One region of the Micromonospora sp. NPDC048999 genome, then DNA from elsewhere that is predicted to be linked to it. Evidence: riboswitches for the same ligand, from Rfam matches in the RefSeq annotation. Region 1 holds a riboswitch; each other region holds the start of a gene.

Region 1 (7,287 bases):
CGGGCGTACTCGGCGGCCTTCTCGGTGGCACGCAGCTCCACCGCGTCGTACGCCTCGCGGGCGATCTTCTCGGCGGCGGTGGCCCGGGCGACCTCGCCGTCGACCGCGGTGGTGGCCCCCTCGGCCTTGTCGCCGCGCGTGATCCGCTGGAGGGCGTTGAGGTCACGCAGATCGGCGCCGATCTGCCCGGGTGGCAGGGCGGCGGCGGCCTTGACCGCGTCGGTGGCGGCGGTACGGGCGTTCTCCTGCGCCTGGGCGAGCGCCGCCTCGGCCTCCCCGAGCGCGGCCTTCTTGAGTTCGAGATCGGCCTGCGCCGCGTCCCGTTCTTCCTTAATCTGGATGAGCTGGTCACCGAGCTGTGCGACCAGGGCGTCGACCTGGTTGATCTGCGCGATCAGCGGCCCGTCGGCCGGGTCGTTGACGGCCGGGGTCTGGCCGGGCGCGGCGGTAGCCGTGCCGGGCAGCTGCAGCGGGCCGCTGTAGGTGGGCCGGGAGCCGGTGTTCGGGATCGTGTCGGGCAGCGGGTCGGCCCAGGCCGGGGTGGCGAGCGCCGCCGCCGCCACCGCGCCGAGCAGGGCGGACCAGAGCGCCGGGCGGAGGACCGGGGAGATCAGCGGGCCGTTCCGTCGTTGTCGTCTGCCCTGCCTGTTGTCGACCATTCCACTCCCCGTCCGGTCTGCTGTTCCCCGCGCCGGATGGGCGCGCTGAGCAGGGACGGCCCCGTTGTCCGTGTTCCGCCCCACCCTGTCTTACCTCACGGGCCCAGTTATGTCGATGCGCGGAGGGTGACGGCCGAACGGGCGGCCGGTGAATTCCGTCGCTGCGGTCGACCGGGTCGTCGGTTCGTCGGAGGACCGACGTACGCTCGACCGGGACCGCAGGCGGAAGGGACGTGGCTTTCGATGGACGCCGGACTCAAGCGTGAGCTCGAAGCGAAGGTCTACGCGGGGGAGCGGCTCACCCGCGAGGACGGGATCGCGCTCTACGAGTGCGACGACCTCGCCTGGCTGGGTCGGCTTGCCCACCACAAGCGCACCGAGATGAACGGCGACCGGGTGATGTTCAACGTCAACCGGCACCTCAACCTGACCAACGTCTGCTCCGCGTCGTGCGCGTATTGCTCGTTCCAGCGTAAGCCGGGCGAGAAGGACGCCTACACGATGCGCATCGACGAGGCGGTCCGCAAGGCCAAGGAGATGGAGGACGAGCAGCTCACCGAGCTGCACATCGTCAACGGCCTGCACCCGACCCTGCCCTGGCGCTACTACCCCAAGGTGCTGCGCGAGCTGAAGGCGGCGCTGCCGAAGGTGAACCTCAAGGCGTTCACCGCGACCGAGGTGCAGTGGTTCGAGAAGATCAGCGGCCTGAGCGCCGACGAGATCCTCGACGAGCTGATGGACGCCGGCCTGGAGTCGCTGACCGGCGGCGGCGCGGAGATCTTCGACTGGGAGGTCCGGCAGCACATCGTCGACCACGCCTGCCACTGGGAGGACTGGTCGCGAATCCACCGGCTGGCTCACTCGAAGGGCATGAAGACCCCGTCGACCATGCTCTACGGCCACATCGAGGAGCCCCGGCACCGGGTCGACCACGTGCTGCGGCTGCGCGAGCTGCAGGACGAGACGGGCGGCTTCCAGGTCTTCATCCCGCTGCGCTACCAGCACGACTTCGTCGACTCGGCGGATGGCAAGATCCGTAACCGGATCCAGGCCCGGACCACGATGGCCTCGCCGGCCGAGTCGCTGAAGACCTTCGCCGTTTCCCGGCTGCTCTTCGACAACGTCCCGCACGTCAAGTGTTTCTGGGTGATGCACGGTCTCTCGGTGGCCCAACTGTCGTTGAACTTCGGCGTGGACGACCTGGACGGCTCCGTCGTGGAATACAAGATCACCCACGACGCCGACGCGTACGGCACGCCGAACACGATGCACCGCGACGACCTGCTGCACCTGATCTGGGACGCCGGCTTCCGCCCGGTCGAGCGGAACACCCGCTACGAGACCGTCCGCGAATATGACGCGGCCCCGTCGCTGGCCGAGCGCCGCGCCGAGCCGCAGCAGGTCTGGGCCTGACGGCGCGCCGATGACCACAGAGGAGCAGCAGCGCACCTTCCCCCGGCGAGACGCCGAGGGGCGCATCCTGACCCTGGGTGACCTGCTCGGGGTGAGTCTCGCCGGCCTGGTGATCGGGGTGTTGGCGCTGGTGCTCTTCGAGTGGGCGTTCGCCACGATGGGTGCGGGCGCGTTCGGGCGTACCAACGGCTGGCTGGCGGTGATCCTGCCGGTCTGGCTCTTCTGGGACGACTTCCGGGCCTGGGACTTCGGCGCCGCCCGGGTGGTGGCGGCGCTGGCCGGCATCGCGGTCGGAGTCGTCGCGGGGCTGTTGGCGGCCGGCCTGGCCGCCGGGCTGCCGCCGCTGCTGTCCGGCGCGCTGGCTGCGGCGGTGTTCACCGTGGTCTACGCGGTGATCTGGTTTCCTGGCGTGCACTGGCTCGCCCGGCGTACGGGTTGAGGCCGCGCGAGCGGTGATGGAGCAGAACGGAGTGCGAACGTGAGCGCGGCGGTCAAGTACACGCTGGGCCGGATCGGGCTGTTCGTCGGCGTGCTGGCGGCCCTCTGGTTCGTCGAGATGAACATGTTCCTGCGCCTGATGCTGGCGCTGGCCGCTTCCGCCGGGCTCTCGTTCGTCCTGCTGCGTAGCTGGCGGGACGAGATGGCCGGGGAGATGGCCGAGGCGTCGGATCGGCGCCGCGCCGAGAAGGAGCGGCTGCGCTCGGCGCTCGCCGGGGACGACCAGCCGGAGCCGGCGGAACAGCGCCGCGAGGAGTAGCCCCCAGCACCGCGCGGCCACGAGCCGGGGCCCGAAAAGTGGACAGCGCGACCGGGCCGGGGCCGCTATGGTCCGCCGCTATGGGTATTCTGAGCAAGATCAATGGGTGGCGGACGAAGATCTTCGTCTGGATCGGTCTCCCGGTCATCGCCGTCGCCGGACTGATATTTGGCGCCCACGACCTCGCCCCCGCCTGGCAGGCGAAGAACGGTGGCGGAACCGAGGGCACCTTCACCGCGGTGCACGAGGAGTGCGGCCGACGCAACTGTGAGTGGCGCGGGACCTTCGTCGCCGACAAGGGCGGTGCCGAGCGCACCGACGTGATCCTCTACGACGCGCCGGATGGGCTGACCACGGGCACCACTGCCCCGGCCCGTGACACGGGCGCCCGTTCCGGCGTCTTCTCCACCGCCGGCGGGTCGACGTATCTGCTGGTCACCGGGCTCACCCTGGCTGGCGCGGCGGCAGCGGTGGCCTGGGTGGTGATCATCGTACGGGCGATCCGCCGCCGTGCGGGAGCGGCCGAGCCGTCGACCCCGCCGACGTCGTTCGCCCCGTCGGCGTAACGCGACCGGCAACGGTATTGCCGGGCCCGGCACGGTGGCCGTGCCGGGCCCGTCCCGTCACCAGTTGGTCGAGCCCGGTACGACCGGCCAGGGCCGGTTCGCCGGCTTGATCAGGTACGCGATGCCGCCCGAGCCGCCGGCCACCGTGCCGTTCGCCCGGTACCGCTTGGTCCGCAGCCAGATCTGCTCGAACTGCTCCCGCTTGTAGACGTTGCGCACCTCGGCGTCGGACGACGAGGCGGGGTCGTTGATGATCACGTCACCCTGGGCGGTGAACCCGACCACCACGAACAGGTGCCCGGAGGTGCCGTAGTTCGCCCCGTCCAGCTCCTCTGCGAGGAAGGACTGCGAGGTGACGACCGGGATGCCGGCCTTGATGAAGCGTTCCACCTCGTCGAGCGAGTGCAGCCGGGTGACCCGCGCGTCCATGTCCGGGAAGCTGGCCGCGTACGCGGTGTTGAACGGCCAGTTGCCGGCGCCCTCGTACTCGTAGTCGTAGGTCATCCGGGCGGCGTGGTCGACGGTGGGGTCGGCGTAGCTCGGGTTGACCCAGGCGATGTCCGCGGCCGAGGGCTTGCGGCCCCAGTACTCGACCACCATCTCCGTGGAGGTCGGCGAGCACCAGGCCTCGCCACCGTTGTCGTACTCCGGATACTCGCCTCGGTGGATGTTCTGCGAGTAGCGCGGGACGGGCAGCTCGATGCCCCAGGCGATCCGGCCCCTGCTCGGCGTGACGTTGAACCGGTCCGGCACGTTCGAGCTCATCGCGCCGAGCATCCAGACCCGCGGCGAGGCGGCCTGCCCCGGTGCCCGGTAGAGGGTCAGCCGAAGCTGGTACGACCGCAGCAGCACGCCCTTCGCGGCGTTGTCGATGGAGAAGGTGTCGGTCCAGATGGTCGACCAGGGGTCGCCCTGACCGTCCAGGGTGGCCCGCTTGATGTCCTGGTCCCCGGAGGCCCAGCGGCCCATCACGTACCAGGGAGTCTGCTGGCCGGTGTTGTAGGTGCCGTGCAGCTCGACCTGGATCCAGGTGCCGGCCGGGGTCTCCGCGTTCCACGAGGCGACCAGTTCGGTGGCGTCGAAGCCGATCGCCTGCTCCGGGGAGGTCCAGGTGGCGTACTCCCAGGTGCGGGTGGTGCCGCCGTGCGGGTCGGTGAACCGGGTGGTGCCGACCGGCCGGTCGATGGTGATTCCGGTGCGGTGTCCGGGGATGGCCCGCGTCCCCTGGTGGGTGCCGGTACGCCAGTCCGGGTGCTTCGACCACTCCTGGAAGGTGATCTGCTCGTCGTGCGGACCGGCCGGGAGGTTGTTGCCCGCCTGGGCGGGCGCGGTGGTGGCGAGGAGGGCGAGCGCGGTGACGCCGGCGAGGGCGGCCGCGCGCAACGGTTTCGTGATCATGGGCAGCTCCCAGATGAGAACGCATCGTTGCCGTTCACTGTCGCTCCTGACGGGAATTTTCGCCAGAGCTCGGCATGTGGAAAATCTTTGCCGGCGGAAGCGCGGGGGGTCACACCCACATGTCCCATCCGGGCGATCTTCGCTGGTCGTGCGCTACGGTGCTACCGGCCAAACCGCAGCGAAGCTGGTGCGAAACCGGCGCTGTCCCGCAACTGTGATGCCCCGCTCGCGGCGGGGACGAGCCAGGCCGCCTGCGGCACGGTCGCGACACGCGCTCTCGAGGAAGGGCGCCTCGCGGACGGGTACGCCCAGGCGCTCCCTGTCGGCGAAGCACCACGCTCCTCGACCGACAGGAGGACCGATGTCCAGACGTACCCCCCGGCTTTTCGCCGCCGCCCTCGCGGTCGGCGCTCTCCTGCTCGGCGGCTGCGCCGAGAAGACCTCGACCGACACCCCCGCCGCCGGCGGTAGCTCCGCCGCGTCCTTCCCGGCCACGGTCGGCAAGCTGACCCTGGACAAGCGCCCGGAGAAGATCGTCTCGCTGTCGCCGACCACGACCGAGATGCTCTTCGCCATCGGCGCCGGCGAGCAGGTCACCGCCGTCGACGACCAGTCGAACTACCCGCCGGAGGCGCCGAAGAGTGACCTCTCCGGCTACCAGCCGAACGCCGAGGCGATCGCCGGCAAGAGCCCCGACCTGGTGGTGCTCTCCAACGACCTGAACAAGATCGTTGACCAGCTCACCACGCTGAAGATCCCGGTGCTGCTCACCCCGGCCGCGGCCACGCTGGACGACACGTACCAGCAGATCGCCGACCTGGGCACGCTCACCGGCCACTCGGGCGAGGCGGCGGACCTGGTCAAGAAGATGAAGGACGAGATCACCGCGCTCACCGGCAGCCTGCCGCAGCGGGCGGAGAAGCTCACCTACTTCCACGAGCTGGGCCCGGAGCTCTACACCGCCACCAGCAAGACCTTCATCGGCTCGATCTACGCCCTCGCCGGGTTGGAGAACATCGCCGACCCGTCGGACGCCGACGGCAAGAACGGCGGCTATCCGCAGCTCTCCCAGGAGGTCATCGTCCAGGCGAACCCGGACTTCGTCTTCCTGTCCGACACCAAGTGCTGCGAGCAGACGGCGGCGACGGTCAAGGCCCGCAGCGGCTGGGCCGGCGTCACGGCGGTGAAGAACAGCCAGATCGTCGCCCTCGACGACGACATCGCCTCGCGCTGGGGCCCGCGCGTGGTCGACCTGCTCCGGGTGATCGTCGAGGCCACCGCCAAGGTCCCGGCGTGACCTGTCGGTGAGCGTGCGACCAGCGGACACCGCCGGCCCGTCGGCCGGGACGCCCCGAGCGTCCCGGCCCGCCGGCGTACGCAGGGCCGGGCCGGTGCCCCCGGCCCGGCCGGCCGGGCTGCGCAAACGCTGGCTGGCAGCCGGGATCGGCGCGGTACTGGTCGCGCTGGTCGCCGGGGTGTCCCTCGGCCCGGTCAGCCTGCCGCCCGGCAGCGTCGCCGCCGAACTGCTCAACCTGCTGCCCGGGGTGCACCTGGACAGCGGGCTCACCGAGCGCGAGATCGCCATCGTCACCGAGCTGCGGCTGCCCCGGGTCGTGCTCGGCCTGCTCGTCGGCGCGCTGCTCGCCCTGGCCGGCGGCTGCTACCAGGGCGTCTTCCGTAACCCGCTGGCCGACCCGTACCTGCTGGGCGTGGCGGCCGGAGCCGGGCTCGCGGTGACCGCGGTGATCGCGCTCGGCGTCGGGGCGGGCGGCGCAGTCAGCGGCATGCCGCTGGCCATCCCGCTCGCCGCGTTCGTCGGGTCGCTCGGCGCGGTCGCCCTGACGTACCTGCTCGGCGCGGCCGGCGGGCGCGACCGATCACCCGCCGCGCTGATCCTGGCCGGGGTGGCGGTCTCGGCGTTCCTCGCCGCCGGGCAGACCTACCTGTTGCAACGGCACGCCGAGAGCCTCCAACAGGTCTACTCCTGGCTGCTCGGCCGGCTGGCCACCGCCGGCTGGCACGACGTCCGGCTGGTCCTGCCGTACTTCCTGTTCACCTCGGTCGTGGTGCTGCTGCACCGGCGCGAGCTGGACGTGCTCTCCGTCGGCGACGACGAGGCCACCGGCCTCGGGCTGCACCCGCAGCGCTCCCGGTACCTGCTGATCGCCGCCGCCTCGCTGGGCACCGCCGCCGCGGTCTCCGCCTCGGGGCTGATCGGCTTCGTCGGCATCATCGTGCCGCACACCGTACGGCTGCTCGCCGGGTCCAGCTACCGGGTGATCCTGCCGCTGTCGATGCTCTTCGGCGGGGCGTTCCTGGCGCTGACGGACGTTGTCGCCCGGACCGCCGCCGCCCCCGCCGAGATCCCGATCGGCGTGGTTACCGCGCTGCTCGGCGGCCCGTTCTTCGTCCTGGTGCTGCGGACCGCCCGCCGGGTGTTCACATGAGCGAGGTGGTCGCATGAGCGCCGTGGAGGTTCGGGGCCTGCGGGTCG
Region 2 (7,287 bases), on a different contig from region 1:
CTGCGGCTCGGTGCACTCGTAGCAGCCCGCGATCGAGGCGATGGTCGCCGTCGGAGCGATCGCCACCAGCAGCGAGTTGCGCAGGCCGTGCGCGGCCACCCGGTTCCGCAGCGCGTCCCATCGCGCGGTCTGGCTGCCGGTGACGCCCCACAGGTCAGGTTGCAGTTGCCCACGCGCCGCTCGGGTCTGCGCGAAGCCGGGGTGCGGGCCGTGCCGTTCGGCGAGGTCGGCGGAGGTCTCCAGTGCGGTCAGGTACAGCTCCTCGCTGATCCGGGTGGACAGCTCCCGGGCGGCGGGGGAGTCGAACGGCAGCCGCAGCGCGAAGAAGACATCTTGCAGGCCCATCATGCCGAGGCCGACCGGCCGCCAGCGCGGGTTGCTCGCCGCCGCCTGCGGGGTCGGGTAGTAGTTGATGTCGATGACCCGGTCCAGGAAGGTCACCGCGGTGCGTACGGTCGCCCGTAGCCGCGCCCAGTCGATGCCGCCGTCGGTCAGGTGTGCCGCGAGGTTGACCGAGCCCAGGTTGCACACCGCGGTCTCGGCGTCGCTGGACACCTCGATGATCTCGGTGCACAGGTTCGACAGGTGCACCACGTTGCCCGGCTCGGCGGTCTGGTTGCACAGCCGGTTCGCCGCGTCCTTGAACGTCATCCACCCATTGCCGGTCTGGGCGAGGGTGCGCATCATCCGCCCGTACAGCTCGCGGGCCGGGACCTGCCGCACGAAGCGGCCCTGCGCCTCCGCCGCCCGGTACGCGGCGTCGAACTCCGCGCCCCACAGGTCCGGCAGCTCCGGCACCTCGTCCGGGTCGAACAGCGACCACACCCCGTCCGACTCCACCCGGCGCATGAACTCGTCCGGGATCCAGTTGGCCAGGTTGAGGTTGTGGGTACGCCGGGCGTCCTCGCCGGTGTTGTCGCGCAGCTGGAGAAACTCCTCGATGTCGGGGTGCCACGGCTCCAGATAGACGCAGGCGGCCCCCTTGCGCCGGCCGCCCTGGTTGACCGCCGCGACGCTGGCGTCCAGGGTGCGCAACCACGGCACGATGCCGTTGGACCGCCCGTTCGTGCCCCGGATCAGCGCGCCCCGCGAGCGGACCCGGGAGAAGGCGATGCCGATGCCGCCGGCGAACTTGGACAGGTTGGCCACCTGCGCGTACCGCTGATAGATGGAATCCAGCTCGTCGCGCGGCGAGTCGACCAGATAGCAGGACGACATCTGGGTGTGCCGGGTGCCGGAGTTGAACAGCGTCGGCGAGCTGGGCAGGTACGCCAGGCTGGACATCAGCCGGTAGAAGTCGACCGCCTCCGCCGGTGTGTGTGACAGTCCGCACGCCACCCGCAGCAGCCAGTACTGCGGCGTCTCCAGCACCAGCCGGCTCGTCGGATGCCGCAGCAGATACCGGTCGTGGACGGTACGCAGCCCGAAGTACTCGAACCGCAGGTCACCCGCCGGGTCGACGGCGTCGTCGAGTTGGCCTGCGTGCGTTGCGACGAAGGCGGCGGTCTCGTCGCCGATCAGCCCCTCGGCGTGGCCGCGCCGGACCGACTGGCTGAACGAGGCGATGCCCTGCCCGCGTACCTCCTGTTCGACGTGTCCGGCCAGCAGGCGGGCGGCCAGGCGGGAATACTGCGGTTCCTCGCCGATCAGCTCGGCCGCGATCTGGATGGCGAGCCGCGCCAGCTCGTCGGTGCTCGCGCCGTCGTACAGCCCGTCGCGGGTACGGATCGCCACCCGCAACGGGTCGACGTCGCTCAGGTCACCGGTCCATCGTTCGACCGTTCGGGCGATCCGGTTGACGTCGACGGGTTCGGTGTCGCCGTTGCGCTTGCGGACGTGCATCTGGGCGCGGCGTCGACTGGGCGGGGTCGGATCGCACGGCACCCCGTCGACGGCCGGGGTGACCTCGGTGACTGTCACTACTCACTCCTCGCGAGTTCGGGACCGGATGGCCCTCGGCGCGTGGGGAGCGGACACCGCCGGACGCCCGCCGGCACGGCGGGGTCCCGTGGCGTCGGCCGTCCCACGCGGCCTCGGACCATCGCACGCCCCGGCGGGGGCGTGCGCGCGCTGGCAGGTCTTCGGACTCGCGGGCACGACCGGCGGAACCGGTCTCCTACTGGCCGTCGCTTCCCAGACCACGGGTGGTCCAGTGCTGATGACGGCGGTCGTTCCCACTCACCGCTGCGGGGCAGTCCCGGACTTCCACCGGGTTCCCTCTTGCCTCGACCGCCCGGAGAGCGGCCGAACCAGCTGCGCCAGACACCATATATGGCCGCGCCCTTGCTAGTGCAACACCAGATGTGGCGTTGGCGTGTCCAGAAACGGCAGGAGCCCCGCGACCGACAGGTCGCGGGGCTCCTGGGGCAGCGTCACCAGGTGGTGGGCTTGCCCTTCTGGTACAGCCACACGTCGAAGAACGTGTGCAGGTTCTGCCCGGACTCCCGCTCGGCCAAGGCGATGAAGTCGGCCGTTCCGGCGTTGCCGTGGCGGTAGGTCGCCGTCCACTGACGCACGATGCGGAAGAACGTGTCGTCGCCGACCTTGCCGCGCAGCGCGTGCAGGGTCATCGCGCCCCGGTTGTACGGGACGTTGCTGAACATGTCCACCGGGCCCGGGTCGGCGAGGACGGTCTGCCAGAACGACGACGACGCGGCCCGCCCGTAGTTGCTGCTGCTGTTGAACGTCGAGTTGACCGACGTGCCGCCGGTGTACTCGGTGTACATCCACTGCGAGTAGGTGGCGAAGCCCTCGTTCAGCCAGATGTCCGACCAGAGCTTCGGCGAGACGCTGTCGCCGAACCACTGGTGGGCCAGCTCGTGGGCCATGGTGCTGACGCTCGGCGCGCTGGAGAAGATCGGCTTGGTCTGGCTCTCCAGGGCGTAGCCCACGTTCGGGGCCCGGTCGATGATCGCGCCGGTCGAGGCGAACGGGTACGGACCGAACTTCGAGGAGAAGAAGTCGACCATCTTCGGGATCTGCGCCACGGCGTTGGCCGAACCGGCGACCTGCCGCGGGTCGACCGCCACGTACACCGGGATGCCGCTCGGCGTGGTCGACTCGGTGACCACGAAGTTGCCGATGGTGATCGTGGCCAGGTAGCTGGCCATCGGCTCGGTCGAATCCCAGACGAAGGTGGTCCAACCGTTCTTCGTCTGCTGGGAGAGAAGCTGGCCGTTGCCGACGGCGGTGAGCCCCTCCGGCACCTTGGCGGTGAACCGGAACGTGGCCTTGTCGGTCGGGTGGTCGTTGGTGGGCAGCCAGGCCGGCGCACCCTGCGGCTCCCCGGCGACGAAGGCGCCGTCGTCGGTCGGTACCCAGCCCTCGATCGACCCGTCCGGGTCGGTGATGACGCCCGGCACGCCGGCGTACTTCACCACCACGGTGAACGTCTGCCCGGCCTTGAGCTTCGGCCGCGGGGTGACGATCAGTTCCTGACCCTCACGCCGGAAGTCGTGGGCGTGCCCGTTGACCGTCAGCGAGGAGATCTCCGGACCACGGAAGTCCAGGTTGAACTGGTCGAGGTCCTGCGTGGCGATCGCGGTGATCGTGGCGGTGGCGTCCATGAAACGGGTCGCCGGGTCGTAGGAGAAGTTGAGGTCGTAGTGCTGGACGTCGTATCCGCCGTTCCCCTGGTCAGGGAAGTACGGGTCGCCGACGCTCGCAGCGCCGGCGGAGTAGCGGGGGGCGCCAGGGTTGCCCGGTGCCGCACCGGCCGTGGCCGGTGTCGCTGCGGTTCCGGCCACCATCAGGGCGACCGTGGCCAGTGCGGTATGACGCAGGCGTGGAGCTGCCATGTGGAACCTTTCTATGGAAAGGCCAGGAGGGAAACTGGCCCTCAGATGATCACCACCTATCCATCCGCACCAGACCCGCGTTCGTCAAGGGTTCGTACGGAGGTTTCCTGCCCCGCGTCGTGGGAGACCGCCTGTTCACGACCTACCAGGTCGAATGCCTACCTGAACACAAAAGGCGGGCGAAGCGTCGTGACGCTCCGCCCGCCTGAAGGTCGGCCGTATCGTGTGGACACTCGGTCTGCCGGCGACCGCGATCGGCCGCCGGCACACCGGGTGAGTTGTCAGCGCATCGGGTCGAAGGGCTGCAGTTCCGCCGGCCGCCGGCCGGTGGTCATCTGCTCGGCGAGCAGGCTGCCGGTGAGCGGGCCGAGGGTGATGCCCCACATGCCGTGGCCGCCGGCCGCGAAGACCCGCGACGACCGGGTCGCGCCGATCAGCGGCAGGCCGTCGGGGGTGCAGGGCCGCGACCCGACCCACTCGTCGACGCGGGCGTCCAGGTCCGCGCCCCGCAGCAGCGGTCGGGCGGCCTCGGCGATGGCCAGGATGCGACGCCGGTCCAGCGGGGCTTCCGCGCTGCGGAACTCCATCATCCCGGCGACGCGCAGTCGGTCGCCGAGCGGCGTGCACGCGACCCGCTGCGCCGGGAAGTACACCGGCCCCGACGGCACGTGCTCGATCGCCACGCTGAAGCTGTATCCGCGTCCGGCCTGCACGACCGTCCGAACGCCGAAGCGCCGGCCCAGCTCACCGAGCCACGTGCCGGTCGCCAGCACCACCGCGTCGTAGCGCTCGTCCGCGCCGGCGGAGGTCACCACCCGGACCCCGGCTCCCTCGTCGCGAATGTCCACGACGTCCGCCCCGGTCACCAGCGACGCCCCACGGGCGCGCACGGAGTCCGCGAGCGAGTGCACGTACTCGCCGGGGTTGATGAACCGCTGACCGTGCAGCCGGATGGCGGCGCCGATGTTCTCCGACAGCGAGGGCTCCACCTCACGCGCCTCGGCCCCGGTCAGGACGTCGAATTCGATCTCCTGGCCCGCGGCGTGGATGTGCGCCAGCTCGTCCAGCAGGACCGACCGTTCGGCCTCGGTCCGGTACGCCGCGACGAACGACTTCGCCTCGTGCGTCATCGCCGCGACCCCGCCGGCCCCCAGGGCGTCGAACGACTCGAACGCGCGCCGGTTCATCGGGATGTAGGCCCGCATCGCGGTCCGCCACTTCGCGGGGGTGCTGTGCCGGGCGAAGCCCGCCAGGAACCGCAGCAGCCGAGCGTCCGCGCGCGGCGGCACGTACACCGGCGACGACGGGCTCAGGACGGCGCGCAGCCCGTAGCGGAGCACGGCCGGCTCGGGCAGGGGAGTGGTGATGCCGGGGGTGAGCCAGCCGGCGTTGCCCCACGAGGCGCCTGCCGCCACACCCGTGCGATCGAACACGGTGACCTCCACCCCCCGCTCCTGCAGGAACCAGGCGGTGGCCAGCCCGACCATCCCGGCGCCGACGATGGCGACGCGCTGGGGGGCGGGTGCGGACTCGGTGGCAGACATTCCCGTTTTCTCCTTCAAGCGACCTGAGATCGGGCCCAATCCTGTCGTCGCCAGGCTGAGACGTCATTGTCCTGGCCGGCCAACACTCATACCCGCGATTGGTCGGAACGAACAACGCCGAGGCATGATGTGGTCATGATGACCGTGGCTGGCGTGGTGGAGGCGGTCGGCGCTGCCCTGCTTCAGGTCGTCGTCGCCGCGAAACCGGCGGAAGTACGCGACGTGACCCTCGCCGAACTCGACGACGCGTCGAGCGGCCAGAGCGGCGATCTCGTCCTCGGCGCGGGCATCGCGACGCCGAACCAGGCGCTCGCCGTGATCGAGCGCTGCGCGGAGACCGCGGCGGCCGGCCTCGTCCTCAAACCCCCGCTCGCCTCGCACCCCGACGTGACATCCTCCGCCGCCGACCGCGACCTGACCTTGGTCGAGCTGCAGCGCCACGGGTCATGGGCCCAACTCGTCTGGCTGCTCCGCGGGGTGATCGACCGGGCGGCCGCGCCCGGCTCACCCGAGACCGGCACACCCGGGGTGTACGACGAACTGTTCGCCCTCGCCGACGCGACCGCCGCCATCGTCGACGCGCCGGTGACGATCGAGGATGCCCAGTCCCGGGTGCTCGCCTACTCGTCACGTCAGGACCGCACCGACCCGGCGCGCGTCTCGACGATCGTCGGCCGACGCGTACCCGGCGACGTGATCGCGCACTTCCGCTCCCGTGGTGTGTTTCGCAAGCTTGCGAAGGGCAGCGAGCTGGTCTTCGTGCCGCAGGGCCCGAACGGGACCCTGCCCCGGCTGGTGATCCCGATCCGTGCCGGAGGTGAGCTGCTCGGCTCGATCTGGGCCGTCGTGGAGGGGCCGGTGCCGGACGGGCGCTTGCGCGACCTTCAGGGCGCGGCGTCCGTGTTGGCGCTGCACCTGCTCCGCCTCCGGGTGCAGGCCGATGTCGCCCGCCGGGTGTCGGCCGACCGCCTGCGGGCCGCCCTGCGCGCCCCCGGCCGGATGGGCCGGGAGGAGCTCGGCCTGCCCACGGGGCCGTGGCGGGCCGTCGCGCTCGAGGCGCACGGCGGGACCGCGGAGATGGTGCACAACCTGGCCCTGTGGGAGTCGATCACCCGCCGCCACGGCTGGCGTCAGCCGCTGATCGCGGACGTCGGGGACGTCCTGTTCGCCGTCGTGGTCGATGAGGGCGAGGCGCCCGGCTCCTGGCTCTGGATGGAACGGCTCATTCGCGACATCGCCGTGCACGAACCGGGGCTGCGCGCCGCGTCCGGCAGCGTCGCCGCGGACCTGGCTGACCTGCCGCGATCGCGCGCCGAGGCAGCGGAACTGCTCGCGCTGTACGGCTCGGCTCGGCAGCGGAGCTCGGTGCTGCGGTTCGAGGACCTCTGGGCCGAGGTGGTCGTACACCGGGTGGTCGCCGCGGTGCCGCAGGACGACCTGCTGGTCGGCGGGCCCCTGCCCGACCTCGTCGCCCACGACCGGAAGCACGGCACCGACTACGTCGCCACCGTCGCCGCCTGGCTCGAACAGCAGGGTGACCCGAACAAGGCGGCCCGGCAGTTGCACGTGCACCCCAACACGCTCCGGCACCGCCTGCGCCGCCTCGCCGAGGTCGTCCGCGTCGATCTCGACTCCCCGCGCACCCGGCTGGCACTGCAGATCCAACTCGCGGCGCTGCGCCCCGGATCCTGACCCGCGTCCTGAAGGCGCGAAAAATCCGTGGTTTGACCGAGGTGGGCGGGGTACGCCCTTCGGTGGTCTTCATCCTGGCAATCGGTGCCGCCCTGCTGCTCGGCGTCGGCTCGGCCATCCAGCAGCGGGTCGCCTTCCAGGCTCCGGACGGCCTGGCGTTGCGCGTGGGGCTGTTGTGGCATCTCGTCCGGCAGCGACTGTGGCTGCTGGGTCTCGCGGCGACGCTGCTGGGCGGCCTGCTCAGTGGCGCCGCG
Region 3 (7,287 bases), on a different contig from region 1:
CCACGTCGCTGTTCCGGCTGCTGGAGATGATCGACGAAGGTGCCGGCCGGCCGGCCGCCATCATCGGGGTGCCCGTCGGGTTCATCGGCGCAGCCGAATCCAAGCAGGCCCTCGCCGCACATCAGGCGGGGGTCCCGTACCTGGTCGTGCACGGCCGCCGCGGCGGCAGCGCCGTCACCGCGGCGGCGGTGAACGGCATCGCAAGCGAGGTGGAGTGACGATGGCACAGCCCGGCACGCTCTATGGCGTCGGCGTCGGACCCGGCGACCCGGAACTGCTGACGGTCAAGGCCGCCCGGCTGATCGCCGAGGCTGAGGTGATCGCCTACTACTCGGCCCGGCACGGCCGCAGCATCGCCCGTACCATCGCCGCCGGACTGCTGCGCGAGCAGCACATCCACGAGCCGCTGGTCTACCCGGTCACCACCGAGGACACCGACGACCCAGCCGGCTACGAGGGTGTCATCCGCCAGTTCTACGACGACAGCGCCGAGCGGCTCGCCGCCCACCTCACCGCCGGCCGCGACGTCGTGGTGCTCTGCGCCGGCGACCCGATGTTCTACGGCTCCTACATGTACCTGCACGAGCGCCTCGCCCACCGGTTCCCCGCCCAGGTGGTGCCCGGCGTCACGTCGGTCAGCGCCGCCTCCGCCGTACTCGGCCGGCCCCTGGTCGAACGCGACGAGGTGCTGACCATCCTGCCCGGCACGCTGCCCGCCGAGGAACTCGCCCGGCGGCTCGCCGACACCGACGCCGCCGCCGTACTCAAACTGGGCCGCACCTTCGACAACGTCCGCGCCGCCGTCACCGACGCCGGCCGGCTGCCCGAGACGTGGTACGTGGAGCGAGCCACCTCGGCGCAGGAACGCCACGCACTCCTGGCCGACGTGTCGGCCGACGAGGTGCCGTACTTCTCCCTGGCCCTGCTGCCCAGCCCGACCAGCGCCGCCACTCGGGACGAGCCACCGGCCCCGACCCCGCAGCGGGCGGGGGAGGTCGTGGTCGTCGGCGTCGGCCCGGCCGGACCCCGCTGGCTGACCCCCGAGGTGGCGCGGGCGCTTCGCGAGGCCGAGCACCTGGTCGGCTACGGACCCTACGTCGACCGGGTGCCGGTGCGCCCCGGCCAGCAGCGGCACACCTCCGGCAACCAGGTGGAGACCGAACGGGCCGCCCACGCCCTGGAACTCGCGCTCGACGGAGCCCGGGTGGCGGTCGTCTCCTCCGGCGATCCCGGAGTCTTCGCGATGGCCAGCGCCGTCTACGAGGTGGCCACCGCGCAGGCCCGCTTCGCCGCCGTACCGGTGCGGATCCTGCCCGGCCTCACCGCAGCGCAGGCCGCGGCGAGCCGGATCGGCGCCCCGCTCGGACACGACTTCGCGGTGCTGTCGCTGTCGGACCGGCTCAAGCCGTGGCCGATCATCGAGTCCCGGCTCGCTGCGGCGGCCGCCGCCGACCTGGTCCTCGCCCTCTACAACCCGGCCTCGGCCAGCCGTCGCTGGCAGGTCGGCGCGGCCCGCGACGTCCTGCTGCGCCACCGCGATCCGAAGACACCCGTGGTGGTCGCCCGCGACGTCGGCCGCCCCGGCGAGACGATCACCGTCACCACGCTGGCCGACGTGGACCCGGAGATGGTGGACATGCGCTGCCTGCTCATCGTCGGCTCGTCGACGACCCAGGTCAGCACCAGAGGCGACGGGTCCACGGTGGTCTGGACCCCGCGCACCTATCCCAGCTGAGCCGGCAGACCGGACAGCCAGCGCACCGCCTCCTCGACGGTGGTCACCACCGTCGAGGAGGCGAGCGGCGTGGGACGGTCGACCATCAGCACCGGCAGCCCGAGTCGGCGCGCGGCCGCGAGTTTCGCCTCGGTCAGCGGACCACCGCTGTCCTTGGTCACCAGCACGTCGATCCGGTGGGTGCGCATCAGCTCCAGCTCGCCCGCGAGCGTGTAGGGGCCGCGACTGCGCAGCAGCTGCACGTGGGCGGGGACCGGCTCCGCCGGCGCGTCGACGACCCGGGCGAGGATCCACAGCCCGCTCAGCGGCAGGAACGCCGCGAGGCTCTGCCGGCCGGTGGTCAGCAGCACCCGCCGCCCGAGCGCCGGCAGCATCCGCACCGCGGCGTCCACGTCAGGGACCCGGTGCCAGTGGTCGTCCGGCTGCGCCGTCCATCCGGGTCGTTCGAGCCGCAGGTGAGCCACCCCGGCGGTGGTGGCGGCGTCGACGGCGGCGGCCCGCATCCGGGCGGCGTACGGGTGGGTGGCGTCCACCACGGCGTCGATGTGGTGCTCGGTGAGCCAGCGGGTCAGCCCGGCGGCACCGCCGAACCCGCCGATGCGTACCTCGCCCACCGGTAGGCGGGGATCGGCGACCCGCCCGGCCAGGGAGGACACCACCGCGATCGCCGGCTGGTCGGCGAGCAGGGCGGCGAGGGCCCGCGCCTCGGCGGTGCCGCCGAGGATGAGTACTCGTCGTTCGGGAGCGGAAGCTGCGATGGTGCTCATCCAATCAATGCTTTGAACAGTGCGGGCCAGGGCAGCTCTTTCGGTGGCGACCGCGATGCCCGGCCCGCTCCTGCATCCGCATGCGCTACGGCCTCACCGGCCGGCGCCGACCGCTGCCTTCTCCGCCGGGACCGTACGTGCGTGCGTACGGGGTCGGATGAGCGCGCCGAAGAGCAACCCCAGCACGGTCCAGGTGACGAGTTGGGTGCCGAGTGAGGCGAGCCGGAACTTCCAGAGCACGAGGGCGGGGAAGCCGTCGGGGACCTCACTGATCGTCGGAAGGGCCAACTCGACGACAGCGATCAGTATTACGTATGCCCCAACGGCGGCGATGCTGGCGTTCCAGGCACCATAGCGGGGCCCAAGCCAACGCCCGAAGGAGAGGGCGAGAAGCCCGCCGGCGACCGCGATCACGATCATCAGGAAATACAGGCCGGTCCGCTGGCCGAGCGTGTCCGGGTTACCGGTGGCCGGCGGGTTGGCCGGATACTTGAGGAACGGTACGAGCGCGACGGTCACGAAGCCACCGAGTGCGACGAGAGCGGCGGTCGCGCGGGGGCTGAAGCGGCCGATCCGGCCGTACGCGACAGCGAAGGCAAGGGCGAACAGGCCGCCGAGCGCGACGCCGTACACCAGGGTGCCCGTGGCCAGGCCGAGCGTGCTTTGTATGGTGCGGCTGACCAGTTCGGGCTCATCGCCGTGGTCGTGGCCGCCGGCATGTGTGGCCTCGAAGTCGATGGCCTGCCCGACCGGACCCTCACCGAAGAGGGTGGCGAACACGAAGGCGGCGGCGCCGGCGGCGAGGCCGACGATCATCCCCCGGACAAGCAGCGTGCGTGCGGAAAACACGGAGTCTCCCACCGCTCTCAGTGGCAGGGGAAGCCGAGCAGATGGCGACCATCGTGCACGAACTCGTGCACCGTCTCGCCGGAGAACACGGAAAGCACACCCTGTTCCACGCCGACGAAGTACAGCAGCACGGCCGCGAGCACCGCGCCGAAGACAGCCCAGGGCATGATCTGACGCAACGGAATGGCGGCCGGAAGGGGTACGGCGGTGGGGGTGGGCAGTGACACGTCTGCCATGACAGGTACCTCCTTGGGATCAACGCGTCCCATAGCGGGTTTGGCGACGGGGAGGGTCTGACTCCCGGTCATGTGGGCTCAAGCCCTCAACCGGTTACAGTGGCGCGACCGTGCCGGAGTCTCACCGGCTTCCTCCACCATCACGCTGTGCCCTGGACGCTACGGCCGACGGCCTAGGAGTGTCAACGTGAGCAGTCGCCTCATACTGGTCAGCCACGCACCCACCACGGCCACCCGGGCGGCCGCCTTCCCCCAGAACGAGCCGCTCGACGCGCACGGGCTGGCCGACGCGGTGGCGCTCACCAACGCGCTGCCCCGTGCCGACGAGGTCCGCTGCGGGCCGGCGCTGCGCTGCGTGCAGACCGCCACCGCGTTCGGGCTCGTGCCACGGACCGATGAGGGGCTGCGCGACGCCGATCTCGGCCGCTGGGCCGGTCATACGCTGGACGATGTCGCGGCTGCGGAACCGGACGCGGTTGCGGCCTGGCTGACCGACGCGGCCGCAGCACCGCACGGCGGCGAGTCTCTGCACGACCTGCTCGACCGGACTGGCCGCTGGCTTGGCGCCTTGCCCGGCACCGCGCGGACGCTCGTCGCGGTCACCCATCCGATGGTGATCCGCGCCCTGATCGTGAGCGCGATAGGCGCCGCACCTGCCTCGTTCTGGCGGATCGACGTCGCGCCGCTCACCCGGACCGTCCTGCGGGGCGACTCCGGGCGCTGGACGGTGCGGATGACGGCAGGTCCGTTGGCCTGCCGGTAGCGCCTTGTCACATTCGGCGCCGGTGCCTGATGGAGCCGATGGCTACGCATTCACGAGTCGCGTGGGCGCCTGCCGTCAACCGGCACGCTGTCGCGCAGGTGCTCGTCGGTGATACGGACGGCGAGGCCCGCGTCGACGTGTTCGTACCAGGTGTCGTCGGGATACACGACGACGAGCGGGCCGAGGTTGCACGGGAACAGGCAGCCGGTCGCGGTGACCAGGACGTCGTCGTCGCCGAGGCCGTGCTCCTTCAGGCGGTTGCCGAGGGTCGCGGCGACCTGGTCGGCGCCGTACGCGGTGCAGCGCGGCCCGCGGCAGACCAGCATGTGCCGGCGGTGTCGGGTGATCTGTGACCAGGCCGGGCTGCGGAACGGTCCGGGGTTGCCGTCGAGGGTGGTGTGCTCGCCGGTGATGGCATCGCAGACTGCGGTGACCAGCGCGGGCTGCGCCGCCAGCGGCGCGGCGACGAGAATTCGTGTCTGCCGGTCCCGTGTGGTGCGCCAGTGGGCGACCGCGCGGCGGATCCAGGTGTCGAGGTATCGGTCGGGCGGTACGTGCGTGGCCACGAGCAGGACCTCGCCATCCTCCGGTACGGCATCGAGGGCAGCGTGCAGGGACGGCTCGGCGCCGTCGAGGAAACACGCCCGCACCGGTACGCCCGTGGCCTCGGCGACGGCCGCGGCGAGGCGGTGGACCGCGTCGTGGCCGCCGTGGTGGGTCGCCCCGCGTGAGACGAGCAGGACGTTCATGCTGCCGGTGCCCGGTAGGTGATGACCGGGCGTCCGTCGTGCACGGCGACGTCGGCGTCCACGGCGTACACGTCGGCGAGCAGCGCGGACGTCAGCACGCCGACAGGCGGTCCGGAGGCGACGACCCGGCCGTGGAGCAGCACCACCACGAGGTCGCAGAACATCGCGGCCAGGTTGAGGTCGTGCAGGGCGGCGAGGGCGGTGACGCCGCTGCGGCGGACCAGATGCAGCAGCTGCAGCTGATGGCCGATGTCGAGGTGGTTGGTGGGTTCGTCGAGCAGCAGCAGTTGCGGCTCCTGGGCGAGGGCTCGGGCGAGCTGCACCCGTTGGCGTTCCCCGCCGGACAGCGTCTGCCACTTGCGGTGGGCGTACCCGGACATGTCGACGCGTTCGAGCGCGTCGGTCGCGGCCGCCCGGTCGGTGTCGCTGTCCGACCAGCGGGAGCGGCGGTGCGGGGTGCGGCCGAGCAGCACCACGTCGAGCGCGGTCAGGTCGAGGTCGGTCTCGGCGTACTGGGCGAGCAGCGCCATCCGCCGCGCCGCGGCGGCACGCGACAGCCCGGCCACGTCGTCGCCCGCGACGGTCACGGTCCCGGACCCGGGGGCGATCAAGCCGGCGACGACCCGCAGCAGAGTGGTCTTGCCGGACCCGTTCGGACCGAGCAGGCCGACCAGGCTGCCGCGCGGCGCCGAGCAGGTCACGCGGTCGAGGAGGCGAGCGGCCGGCACTGACCACGAGACGTCGCGGATGTCGAGCATCAGGCGTTCCCATCCCCTCGGCGCAGCAGTAGCACGAACGCGGGCACCCCGAGCAGGGCGGTCAGCACGCCCACCGGCAGCTCACGGGGTTCGAACAGGGTCCTGGCGGCGGTGTCCACCCAGATCAGAAAGATCGCTCCGGAGAGGACGACGACCGGCAGCAGCCGCCGGTGATCAGGGCCGGTGAACCACCGCGCGGCGTGCGGCAGCATCAGGCCGACGAAGCCGATCGCGCCGCTGATCGCGACCAGCACAGCGGTCAGCAGCGCCGTGGTGACCAGCAGCAGCCAGCGGACACGCCCGACGTCAACACCGAGGGCGGCCGCGGCCTCTTCGCCGAACGCGAACGCGTTGAGCGCACGGGCAAACCAGAGGATCACGGCGAACACCGCCGCGAGCACCGGCGTCGCCCATCCGAGTGCGGCCCAGTCGGCGCGGGCGAGCGAGCCGGACAGCCAGAAGGTGATGCTGTGGGTCGCGTGCGGGTCGGCCGTCCATATGATCACGAACGAGGTCAGCGCGGCGCACAGCTGCGCGACGGCGACGCCGGCCAGCACCACCCGGGTCGGTCGCAGGACCGCTCGCCGGCCGGCGGCAGCGACCACGACGGCGAACGCGGCGAGCGCCCCCGCGAACGCGCCCCCGGTGAGCGCCGCAGCACCCGCGCCGAAGCCCAGGACCAGAACGGCGACGGCGCCCAGCGACGCCCCGGAGGAGACGCCCAACAGGTACGGGTCGGCGAGCGGGTTCCGGGTGACGGTCTGCATGACCGCCCCGGATGCGGCGAGCCCGGCCCCGACCACGGCGGCGCCCAGCACCCTCGGCAGCCGCAGCTCCCACACGATGTGATCGCGCAGCAGCGGTACGTCGGCGCTCGTCAGGCCGAGATGGTCGGTGATGACCAGCCACACGGTGCCCAGCGACAGGTCCGCCGGCCCCACCGTCACGGCCGCAGCCACCGACAGCAACAGGCCACCCGCGAGCACGACCACCAGGGCCACCATGCGTACCGCCCGGACCGGCCGCGCCGAGGCCTCGGCCGGCCGGGTGGTAGGGGTGGTCAGTTGCCCACCCCGCCGACACCACGGGCCAGGGCCTCCACGGCGCGCACGTTCCGCACGCCCGCGGAGGTGGAGGAGAAGTCCAGGACGACGTACCGCTTGCCCTTGACGGCGGGCAGGTCCTTGAGCGTCGCGTGCTTTTCGAGGAACGCCTGCTTGGCGGCGGCGGTATCCCAGCTCGCGTCGACGAGCACGATGACGTCCGGGTTGCGCTCGACGACGGTCTCCCAGCTGGTGTCGGCCCAACTGCCGTTCAGGTCGGCGAAAATGTTGGTGACCCCGGCCGCGGACATGATCATCGCCGGGCTGCCGCAGCAGGCGCCGGCACTGGGCGCGTCGTTGCCGCCGTCCCACCACAGCACCCGCGTG
Region 4 (7,287 bases), on a different contig from region 1:
GGCACCTCGTCGGCCGGCTCGTGGCGTTCTTCGCCACCGGCGACACCATCGTCGCCAACAACCTGGTGCTCAACCTCTATCAGCACGTCAACAGCCCGGAGGGCCGGCTCTACCTGTCGCGGCAGCTGTTCGAAGAGGCGGTGCACGTCCAGTTCTACCTCAACCTCCTGGACACCTATGTGCCCGACGAGGCCGAGCGCGTCGCCGCCTTCGCCGCCGTCGAGAACATCCCGTCGATCCGGCGCAAGGCCGAATTCTGCTTCCGCTGGATCGACTCGCTGCACGACCTACGCGAGTTGAAGACGCGGGAGGACCGGCGGGCGTTCCTGCTCAACCTGATCTGCTTCGCCGCCTGCATCGAGGGGCTGTTCTTCTACGGCGCGTTCGCCTACGTCTACTTCCTGCGCTCCCGCGGCCTGCTGCACGGCCTCGCCTCCGGCACCAACTGGGTGTTCCGCGACGAGTCGATGCACATGGCGTTCGCCTTCGACGTGGTCGACACCGTCCGGGCCGAGGAGCCGGACCTGTTCGACGACGACCTCGCCGACCAGGTGCGGCAGATGCTCGTCGAAGCCGTCGAGTGTGAGGTGCAGTTCGCCGAGGACCTGCTCGGCCAGGGTGTGCCGGGGCTGCCCCTGGCCGACATGCGCGAGTACCTCCAGCATGTCGCCGACCGGCGGCTGGCGCAGCTCGGCCTGAGCGCACACTACGGGTCCACCAACCCGCTCGCCTTCATGGAGTTGCAGGACGTGCAGGAGCTGTCCAACTTCTTCGAGCGCCGGGTGTCCGCGTACCAGGTCGGGGTGACCGGCACCGTCGCCTTCGACGACGACTTCTGAGCACCGTCGCCCGGGGCGAAAACACCGCCCCGGGCGACGGCGGATATGCTGGCTGCGGCGCTGGTTCGCCCGGCCGTGACAGGCCAGGCGTCGTAAGAGGGAACCCGGTGTGAGTCCGGGACTGCCCCGCAGCGGTGAGTGGGAACGACCGCCGTCATCAGCACTGGACCACCCGTGGTCTGGGAAGCGACGGCCAATAGGAGACCGGCCCCCGGTCACGCCCACGAGTCCGAAGACCTGCCCGCGCCGCGCGCACGAGGTGTGCGCGCTGCCGTCGACCTCGCGGGTGGGTCGGGCGGGTGACACGCCGGACGCAGGTCCGGTGTGGCCTCGACGTGCGCGCCCCTGAGCCGGCGGTCCGCTTTCCGAGGACGGACAGACCACAGTGCCTGACACCACCACGATCACCGGCCGGCCGCCGTCGGCCTCCCACCTGACCCTGTCGCAGATCATGGACCAGCACCACACCAACCTGATGGGCACGGTGCACGGCGGCCGGATTCTCAACCTCATCGACTCGGTCGCCGGTGTGGTCGCCGCCCGCCATTCCGACGGGCCGGCCGTCACCGCGGCCATCGACGAGACGGCTTTCCTCCGGGCGGTGCGGGTCGGCGACGTGGTCCACGTGGACGCCCGGATCACCTGGGCCGGCCGCAGCTCGATGGAGGTGGCGGTCAAGGTCACCGCGGACCGGTGGGACCGGGCGGTGCCACCGGTCGACGTGGCGACCGCCCACCTGGTCATGGTGGCCGTCGACGACGCGGGCCTGCCGCGACCGGCGCCACCGCTGCTCCCCGAGACCGAGGCCGACCGGCGCCGCTACCGCGAGGCGGAGATCCGCCGCAGGCACCGGCTGACCCTGCGGCGCGCGCTGCTCGACGGCGTCGAGGAGGGCTGAGTCATGCTCGGACTGTCCATGGCGGTGCTCGCCGGCTACCTCGCCGCGATCGTGGTCCTGATGGTCACGCCCGGTCCGGACATGATGTTCGTCCTCGCCAATGCCATCCGGTACGGCACCCGGGCGGGAGTTGTGGCCGCGCTCGGCGTCGCCGCCGGCGAGGCGGTGCATGTCGCGGCGGTCGTGTGCGGCCTCGCGGCGCTGGTCTCCGCCTCGCCGGTGCTGTTCGCCGCGATCCGATGGGCCGGCGCGGCGTACCTCATCGTGCTCGGGATGCGGGCGCTGCGCGGCGGCGACGGGCCCGGCACCGCCGCAGCGGCGCAGGATCCTCGGGCCGGCCGGGCGTTCCTGCGCGGGCTGGTGACCAACCTGCTCAACCCGAAGATGATCCTGTTCAGCGTGGCGTTCCTGCCGCAGTTCGTCGACCCGGCCGCCGGCGATGTCACCGCGCAACTGGCGCTGCTCGGCGGGCTGTTCGTCGCGGTGCAACTGGCCGTCGATGTCGCCCTCGGCGCCGGTGCCGGGCGGTTGGCCGGGCGGTTGGCCGACGGCCGGTGGTCGCGACGGATCAACCGGATCTGCGCGGTCGCCTTCGTCGCCCTGGGGCTACGCCTGGCCGCGGGCTGACTCTCTGCCCGCCCTGGCCACGGTAGGGCCGGAGGGAGCGTTCCGTGGTCGGAACGCCCCCTCCGGGTGCTGCTGGTGTTACCGGTTAGTTGAACTTGAAGTAGGCGCGGTGCTGGAACCCGTTGTCGAGAGTCAGGACGAACTCACGGCAGGTGCCGGCCCAGCCCTTGTCCGTCTTCCACGGGTAGCTGTACCGGCCGTTGGCGTTGGCCGACATGCTCTGCCCGTCCGGCGTGTGGGCCGAGACCGGGGTGGGCCGGGTCGGCCCGCTCGGGTTGACGGTCTTCAGCGAGTTGCAGTCCACCAGCCGCGAGTACGGCGAGTTCTCGGCCAGGATGTCCAGGCCCCGGTTGGTGGCCAGCTTGAAGGCCAGCTGCACGTTCGTACCCGCCTTGACGCTGTTCAGCGCCGGCGCGGCCGACTGGTTCAGGAAGTCAGCCCGGCAGGACGGCGGCATGTCGAACGCCTCGGTGTTGTCGTTACGGTTGGTGGTGCCCTGCACCGCGCTGTAGCCCAGGCCACGGCGAGCGAACGAACCCCAGATGATGCAGGAGTTCTCGCCACCGGTCAGCGCCGCGTCCGCGGCGATGATCGCGTTACGGGAGGTCACGAAGCCCGGGTTGCAACCCTGCATCTTCAGCCCGTCGATGACCAGCTGCAGCGCGAGGTTGTTACCACCGGTGTTCCACGCCTCGTAGACGTTCGGGTTGAACCCGTGCCGGTCGACAAGGTTCCAGACCATGTCGTACAGCACCGCCGCCCAGCCGTGACCGATGCCGTGCGGGACAGCCAGGGACGTGCCGTTCAGCCAGCCACCGGTCTTGATGCTGTCGTAGGTGAACGGCTGGATGTCCATGTTCCGCGAGTACGGCCGGGCCCGGATGCCGTCACCCACCCGGCTGTCCTGGAACAGCGCGTACTGCCCGTAACCGCGGGCCTTTTCCGGATCGTCGATCGCGGGGTTGAGCAGGGCGGTGATCGCGAGGAAGTCGCTCCAGCCCTCGCCCTGCTGCTCGTCGCCGTTCAGGCAGTTGACACCCGGGCCACCGGTCAGCCGGAGGGAGACGCCGTGGCCGTACTCGTGGAAAATCGTTTCGGAGCGGAACGAAGCGTCCCGCATCGGCGGCCGGGCCAGGTTCCGGTGGACCTTGCCCGAGGCCGGCAGGCCGGCCTTGATGGTCCTTCCGTCGGCCTGGCTCACCATGACCGCGGGAATCCCGACCGGCGGGTCCATGGAGCCGCTCATCACGACCGGAGCACCAGCGGCGTTGTTGACGACCACCACCGCGGCGGCGCCGGCCTTCTCGGCGTTGACCACCTGGGTGTAGTAGTTGCAGGTGCTGGTCCGGTCGACCACGGCGATCGCGCCGCGGGGCACGCTGTAGGCGGTGCAGCCGTCGCCGGTCGCACCGACGCCGTCGTTGACGACCACCACCTCACCGGCGAAGCCGGCGCTGGTGGGCGCGGGGGTGAACCGCGCGTACTCCGCCTCGTACGTGCCGGCGGCGGAGCCGCCGTCGATCGTCACGGCGTTCGGCAGGCCGAACTGGTTGCCGGGCCAGAGGAACATCTGCATCCGGGGGCGTCCGCCGTCCGCCGCCGGCGTGGAGAAGTTGGCGTTGTTCTCGCCGGAGCCGTCGTGCGCCTCGCACAGCACGTCATCGCCGCCGACGCCACCCCGGCCGTAGTTGTTGACCTGGAAGTTGCCGGAGGCCTCGTTGAAGCCGTAGCGGTAGGTGATGTCGTGGACCATGTTGCACCAGTAGAACTGGTTCACCACGGCGGCCTGGGCGTAGGTCTGCGGATGCTCGTTCATGTCGGCGGTGAAGTTGAAGCTGAGGCTGGCTCCGCCGTCCGGCGCGCTGCCCGGGTCGACCTGGTTGTTGGCGTCCTTGTCGGTGTAGGCGTACGCGTTGTTGCCCCGAGTGATGGTGTATTCGGGGCCCGGCTTGCCGTCGGTGTCGTGCCACCCGTACGGCGACGCGGTCCCGTCCGCCGGGTTGGTCACCACGGTTCGCGGGCCGTCGTTCGGGTCACCCTTCGGGAACTCGAACACCGTGTAGCTCGACCCGTCGACGGCCGGGTTCGGCGGGCTGACCCGGAGGGTCGGGACGCTCGCGGCGGCGACGGTCGCGGCTTGCGTCTCCCGGCGGCCCAGCGTCGTGGCCAGATCCTCCGGGCTGTCGTGGTCGGTCCAGTCGTCGACGTTGAGCAGCTCGCCGGTCTCGGCGTCGACCGCGGCGTTCCAGAGATGGGCGTCGGCAGAATTGTCGATCACCATCTGCCAGGCCAGCCGCAGCCCGTTCTCGGTCTGCTGCCAACCCAGCTTCGCCGGAATCGGCTCATCCGAGATACCCGCACCGGAAACGACCGTAGCCTTGGCCGCGCCGGCGTTGCGGCTCATCACCTTCGCGTTCTTCGGCTTGGCCAGGTCGAGACCATCGGCCGCCGCCTCCACGGCCTCGACCGCGTCCAACGACGCGCTGCCGGAAGCCTTCTCCGCCAGCCCCGACACCAGGCTGTCACCGACGAAGACCACGCTGCCGTCGCGGGCGATGTTCACCGTGCTGACCGCGCCGAAGACGTCCAGCTCCTTGTACCGCTGCACCAGGTTGACGTGCGTCACCCCGGTGTGCTCGCTCGTATAGCTCGACATCACCGACAGGTCCGACACATCCGCGGCACGCACCCCGAAGTCGGCCGGGTGCGCCCGCAGGTACCGCATCGCGATGTCCTTCGGTGCGCCCTCGTTCGGGCCAGTCAGAAAGATCGGGTTCTCCGGAGCCTTCTCCGGAGCAGCCCAGGCAGGTTTCATGGACAACGACGTCAACGACGCCACCAGCGCCGTGGACAACAACAACGCGGCGTTGCGTCGACCACGGGACGGATGCTCAGGCACCGCTGCTCCCTTCGGGGGTTGGACAGGACAGCACGAAGCGCCGTTCCACGACCGCCGCAGCGGCCCGCCATGCCGCTCCGCGGGCGCCCGCCCAGCAGTTACGTTCAGTAGCCATACCGGTGCGGGGTGAATTGCATCGACGCTACGGTGTGGTCTGCGGGCTGATCATCCGACGAGTGGCGGAAGATTCCGAGCAGCAGCTCCTACGCCTGTCGCGGGGCCCCCGCGAAGGAACTGGGGGCGCCGGCCGCCGGTCGCCGACGGCCGGCATCCCGTACGTCAGTCCGCCGCGTTGGTGACGGCGGGTCGCCGACGCCAGGCCAGGAGGCCGAAGGCCAAGCCGGCCAGGCCGGCGACCAGGCCGGCGATGCCGAAGGTGAGCGCCCAGCCGGTGCGGCCGTCGTCGGTGTCGGTGGCGTCGCTGGCCTTGACCGTGGCGACAGCGTTCGAGTCAGCCGCCGGGGTGGCGGCAGCCCCGTGGGCCGAGTCCGCGGACTTGGCGAGCTTGAGGACCGGGGCGGGGTGCTCGACCTCGGAGCCGTCAGTGCTGGGCTCCTCGATCCACCGCACGACCTCGCCGCTGGAGTAGGTCTGCAATGCTTTGAAGATCATCGTATCGGCCTCGGGCAGCGGGCCGGCGGAGATCTCAAACTCCTGGAACTGGCCCGGTTTGATCATGTTGCCGTCGCCCTCGGCCGTCCACGTGATCTTCGACGGCGCCTCTGTCACCTGGCTGCCATGCATCTCGAGAGGCTTTGCGAGCGTCGCCTTCTCGACCTGCACGGTCCATCCCGCCATCGGCCGCACCGACACCGACGCCACCGGCGTGTCGGCCGGCAGGGTCACTTCCAGCTTGGTCGTGCCGGCGTTGTCCCGCTCGTTCGGCACCCGGAAAGCGAGCTTCGCGTAGCCGCCCTGGGTCGCCTCACGCGGGTTGACCGTGACGTGCGCAGACGCCACGCCGACTCCGATGGTCGTTGCGGCAAGCATTCCGGCCACGGTTGCGGCCAGCAGCCTGGCCACCGATCGTGCACGCATCAACAGAACTCCTCGATCACAATGTCCGTACGGGTCGGCCACGCCGCCCGCACGTGGTGGCCGCACGGCCACCACGCGTGTTGGTCGTAGCGGGGGGCTGCTGAGTTCCCACAGTCTTACGACGCGCGCGAGCATCCTCGACCCTTTCATCGACAACGTGCTATTTTCTGCGGGAGTCAGGGCACGCCACCCCGTTCGGCGCCACCGACTGATCGAAGGGCACCGGGTCTGACCCCGGTCGGCTTTCGGTGACCTGTCCGAGCCGCTCCCGCCACCTGTTCCGCACTTCTCAGGAGCGTTCAACTGGCGCCGGGTTTCGTGGGTCCAGCAGCCCTGCACCGCCTTCGTCAGCCCGTCAGCACGACTCGCAACCCGGGCGTGACCGCGCGGACCATCGCTGCGCCGACGATGCGGCACTCCACGGTGCGCCGGCGTACCCATCCGCGAAAGGACCTCGATGCGTCCCACCTGGAGAGCTAAGGCCGCGACACTCGCGGCCACCGCAGGACTTGTCACCGCCGCCGCAGCCGTCACCATGCCGGCCCAGGCCGCCGCGGCCGGCTGCGCGGTCACCTACGCCGTGTCCTCACAGTGGCAGGATGGCTTCGGCGCGAACGTCACCATCACCAACCTCGGGGACCCGGTCGACGGCTGGACCCTCACCTGGTCCTTCACCGCGGGCCAGACGGTCACCCAGTTCTGGAACGCCTCCATCACCCAGAACGGCGGGCAGGTCAGGGCCGTGAACGTCAGCTACAACGCGACCATCGGCACCAACGCCAGCGTGTCGTTCGGGTTCAACGGCTCATGGAAGACCAGCAACCCCGCGCCGACGAGCTTCGCGCTCAACGGGGTCACCTGCACCGGTGGTACGAGCACCCCGCCGCCCACCACCACCCCGCCATCGACCGCTCCCCCACCGACCACGCCCCCGCCGAGCGGCAGCCTGCCGAACACCTTCCGCTGGAGCTCCAGCGGCGTGCTGA

What was found. Region 1 has a riboswitch for cobalamin ahead of AB0C02_RS02045 (ABC transporter substrate-binding protein). Riboswitches for the same ligand answer to the same signal wherever they lie in the genome.
Region 2: linked by a shared signal. The riboswitch ahead of AB0C02_RS15425 (ribonucleoside-diphosphate reductase subunit alpha) and the one ahead of AB0C02_RS02045 (ABC transporter substrate-binding protein) in region 1 are both predicted to bind cobalamin.
Region 3: linked by a shared signal. The riboswitch ahead of AB0C02_RS22645 (CbtB domain-containing protein) and the one ahead of AB0C02_RS02045 (ABC transporter substrate-binding protein) in region 1 are both predicted to bind cobalamin.
Region 4: linked by a shared signal. The riboswitch ahead of AB0C02_RS15415 (acyl-CoA thioesterase) and the one ahead of AB0C02_RS02045 (ABC transporter substrate-binding protein) in region 1 are both predicted to bind cobalamin.

Annotation. Positions count from the first base shown of each region.
Region 1 is NZ_JBEZFI010000001.1:427,051-434,337, reverse strand. It holds gene AB0C02_RS02075 (C40 family peptidase) at 1-659, opposite strand, end outside; gene mqnE (aminofutalosine synthase MqnE) at 903-2,072, shown strand; gene AB0C02_RS02065 (hypothetical protein) at 2,083-2,511, shown strand; gene AB0C02_RS02060 (DUF4229 domain-containing protein) at 2,551-2,829, shown strand; gene AB0C02_RS02055 (hypothetical protein) at 2,910-3,395, shown strand; gene AB0C02_RS02050 (C39 family peptidase) at 3,453-4,793, opposite strand; cobalamin riboswitch at 4,920-5,063, shown strand; gene AB0C02_RS02045 (ABC transporter substrate-binding protein) at 5,155-6,090, shown strand; gene AB0C02_RS02040 (iron ABC transporter permease) at 6,185-7,240, shown strand; gene AB0C02_RS02035 (ABC transporter ATP-binding protein) at 7,254-7,287, shown strand, end outside.
Region 2 is NZ_JBEZFI010000011.1:135,114-142,400, forward strand. It holds gene AB0C02_RS15425 (ribonucleoside-diphosphate reductase subunit alpha) at 1-1,842, opposite strand, end outside; cobalamin riboswitch at 2,055-2,269, opposite strand; gene AB0C02_RS15430 (M1 family metallopeptidase) at 2,373-3,797, opposite strand; gene AB0C02_RS15435 (FAD-dependent oxidoreductase) at 4,079-5,341, opposite strand; gene AB0C02_RS15440 (helix-turn-helix domain-containing protein) at 5,477-7,033, shown strand; gene AB0C02_RS15445 (DMT family transporter) at 7,075-7,287, shown strand, end outside.
Region 3 is NZ_JBEZFI010000025.1:14,068-21,354, reverse strand. It holds gene AB0C02_RS22665 (precorrin-8X methylmutase) at 1-218, shown strand, start outside; gene AB0C02_RS22660 (precorrin-2 C(20)-methyltransferase) at 221-1,735, shown strand; gene AB0C02_RS22655 (cobalt-precorrin-6A reductase) at 1,723-2,502, opposite strand; gene AB0C02_RS22650 (CbtA family protein) at 2,596-3,351, opposite strand; gene AB0C02_RS22645 (CbtB domain-containing protein) at 3,369-3,587, opposite strand; cobalamin riboswitch at 3,620-3,757, opposite strand; gene AB0C02_RS22640 (histidine phosphatase family protein) at 3,775-4,350, shown strand; gene AB0C02_RS22635 ((2Fe-2S) ferredoxin domain-containing protein) at 4,401-5,099, opposite strand; gene AB0C02_RS22630 (ABC transporter ATP-binding protein) at 5,096-5,857, opposite strand; gene AB0C02_RS22625 (iron chelate uptake ABC transporter family permease subunit) at 5,857-6,861, opposite strand; gene AB0C02_RS22620 (ABC transporter substrate-binding protein) at 6,918-7,287, opposite strand, start outside.
Region 4 is NZ_JBEZFI010000011.1:127,155-134,441, reverse strand. It holds gene AB0C02_RS15420 (ribonucleotide-diphosphate reductase subunit beta) at 1-839, shown strand, start outside; cobalamin riboswitch at 884-1,099, shown strand; gene AB0C02_RS15415 (acyl-CoA thioesterase) at 1,225-1,737, shown strand; gene AB0C02_RS15410 (LysE family translocator) at 1,741-2,364, shown strand; gene AB0C02_RS15405 (M36 family metallopeptidase) at 2,450-5,263, opposite strand; gene AB0C02_RS15400 (YcnI family protein) at 5,543-6,253, opposite strand; gene AB0C02_RS15395 (non-reducing end alpha-L-arabinofuranosidase family hydrolase) at 6,759-7,287, shown strand, end outside.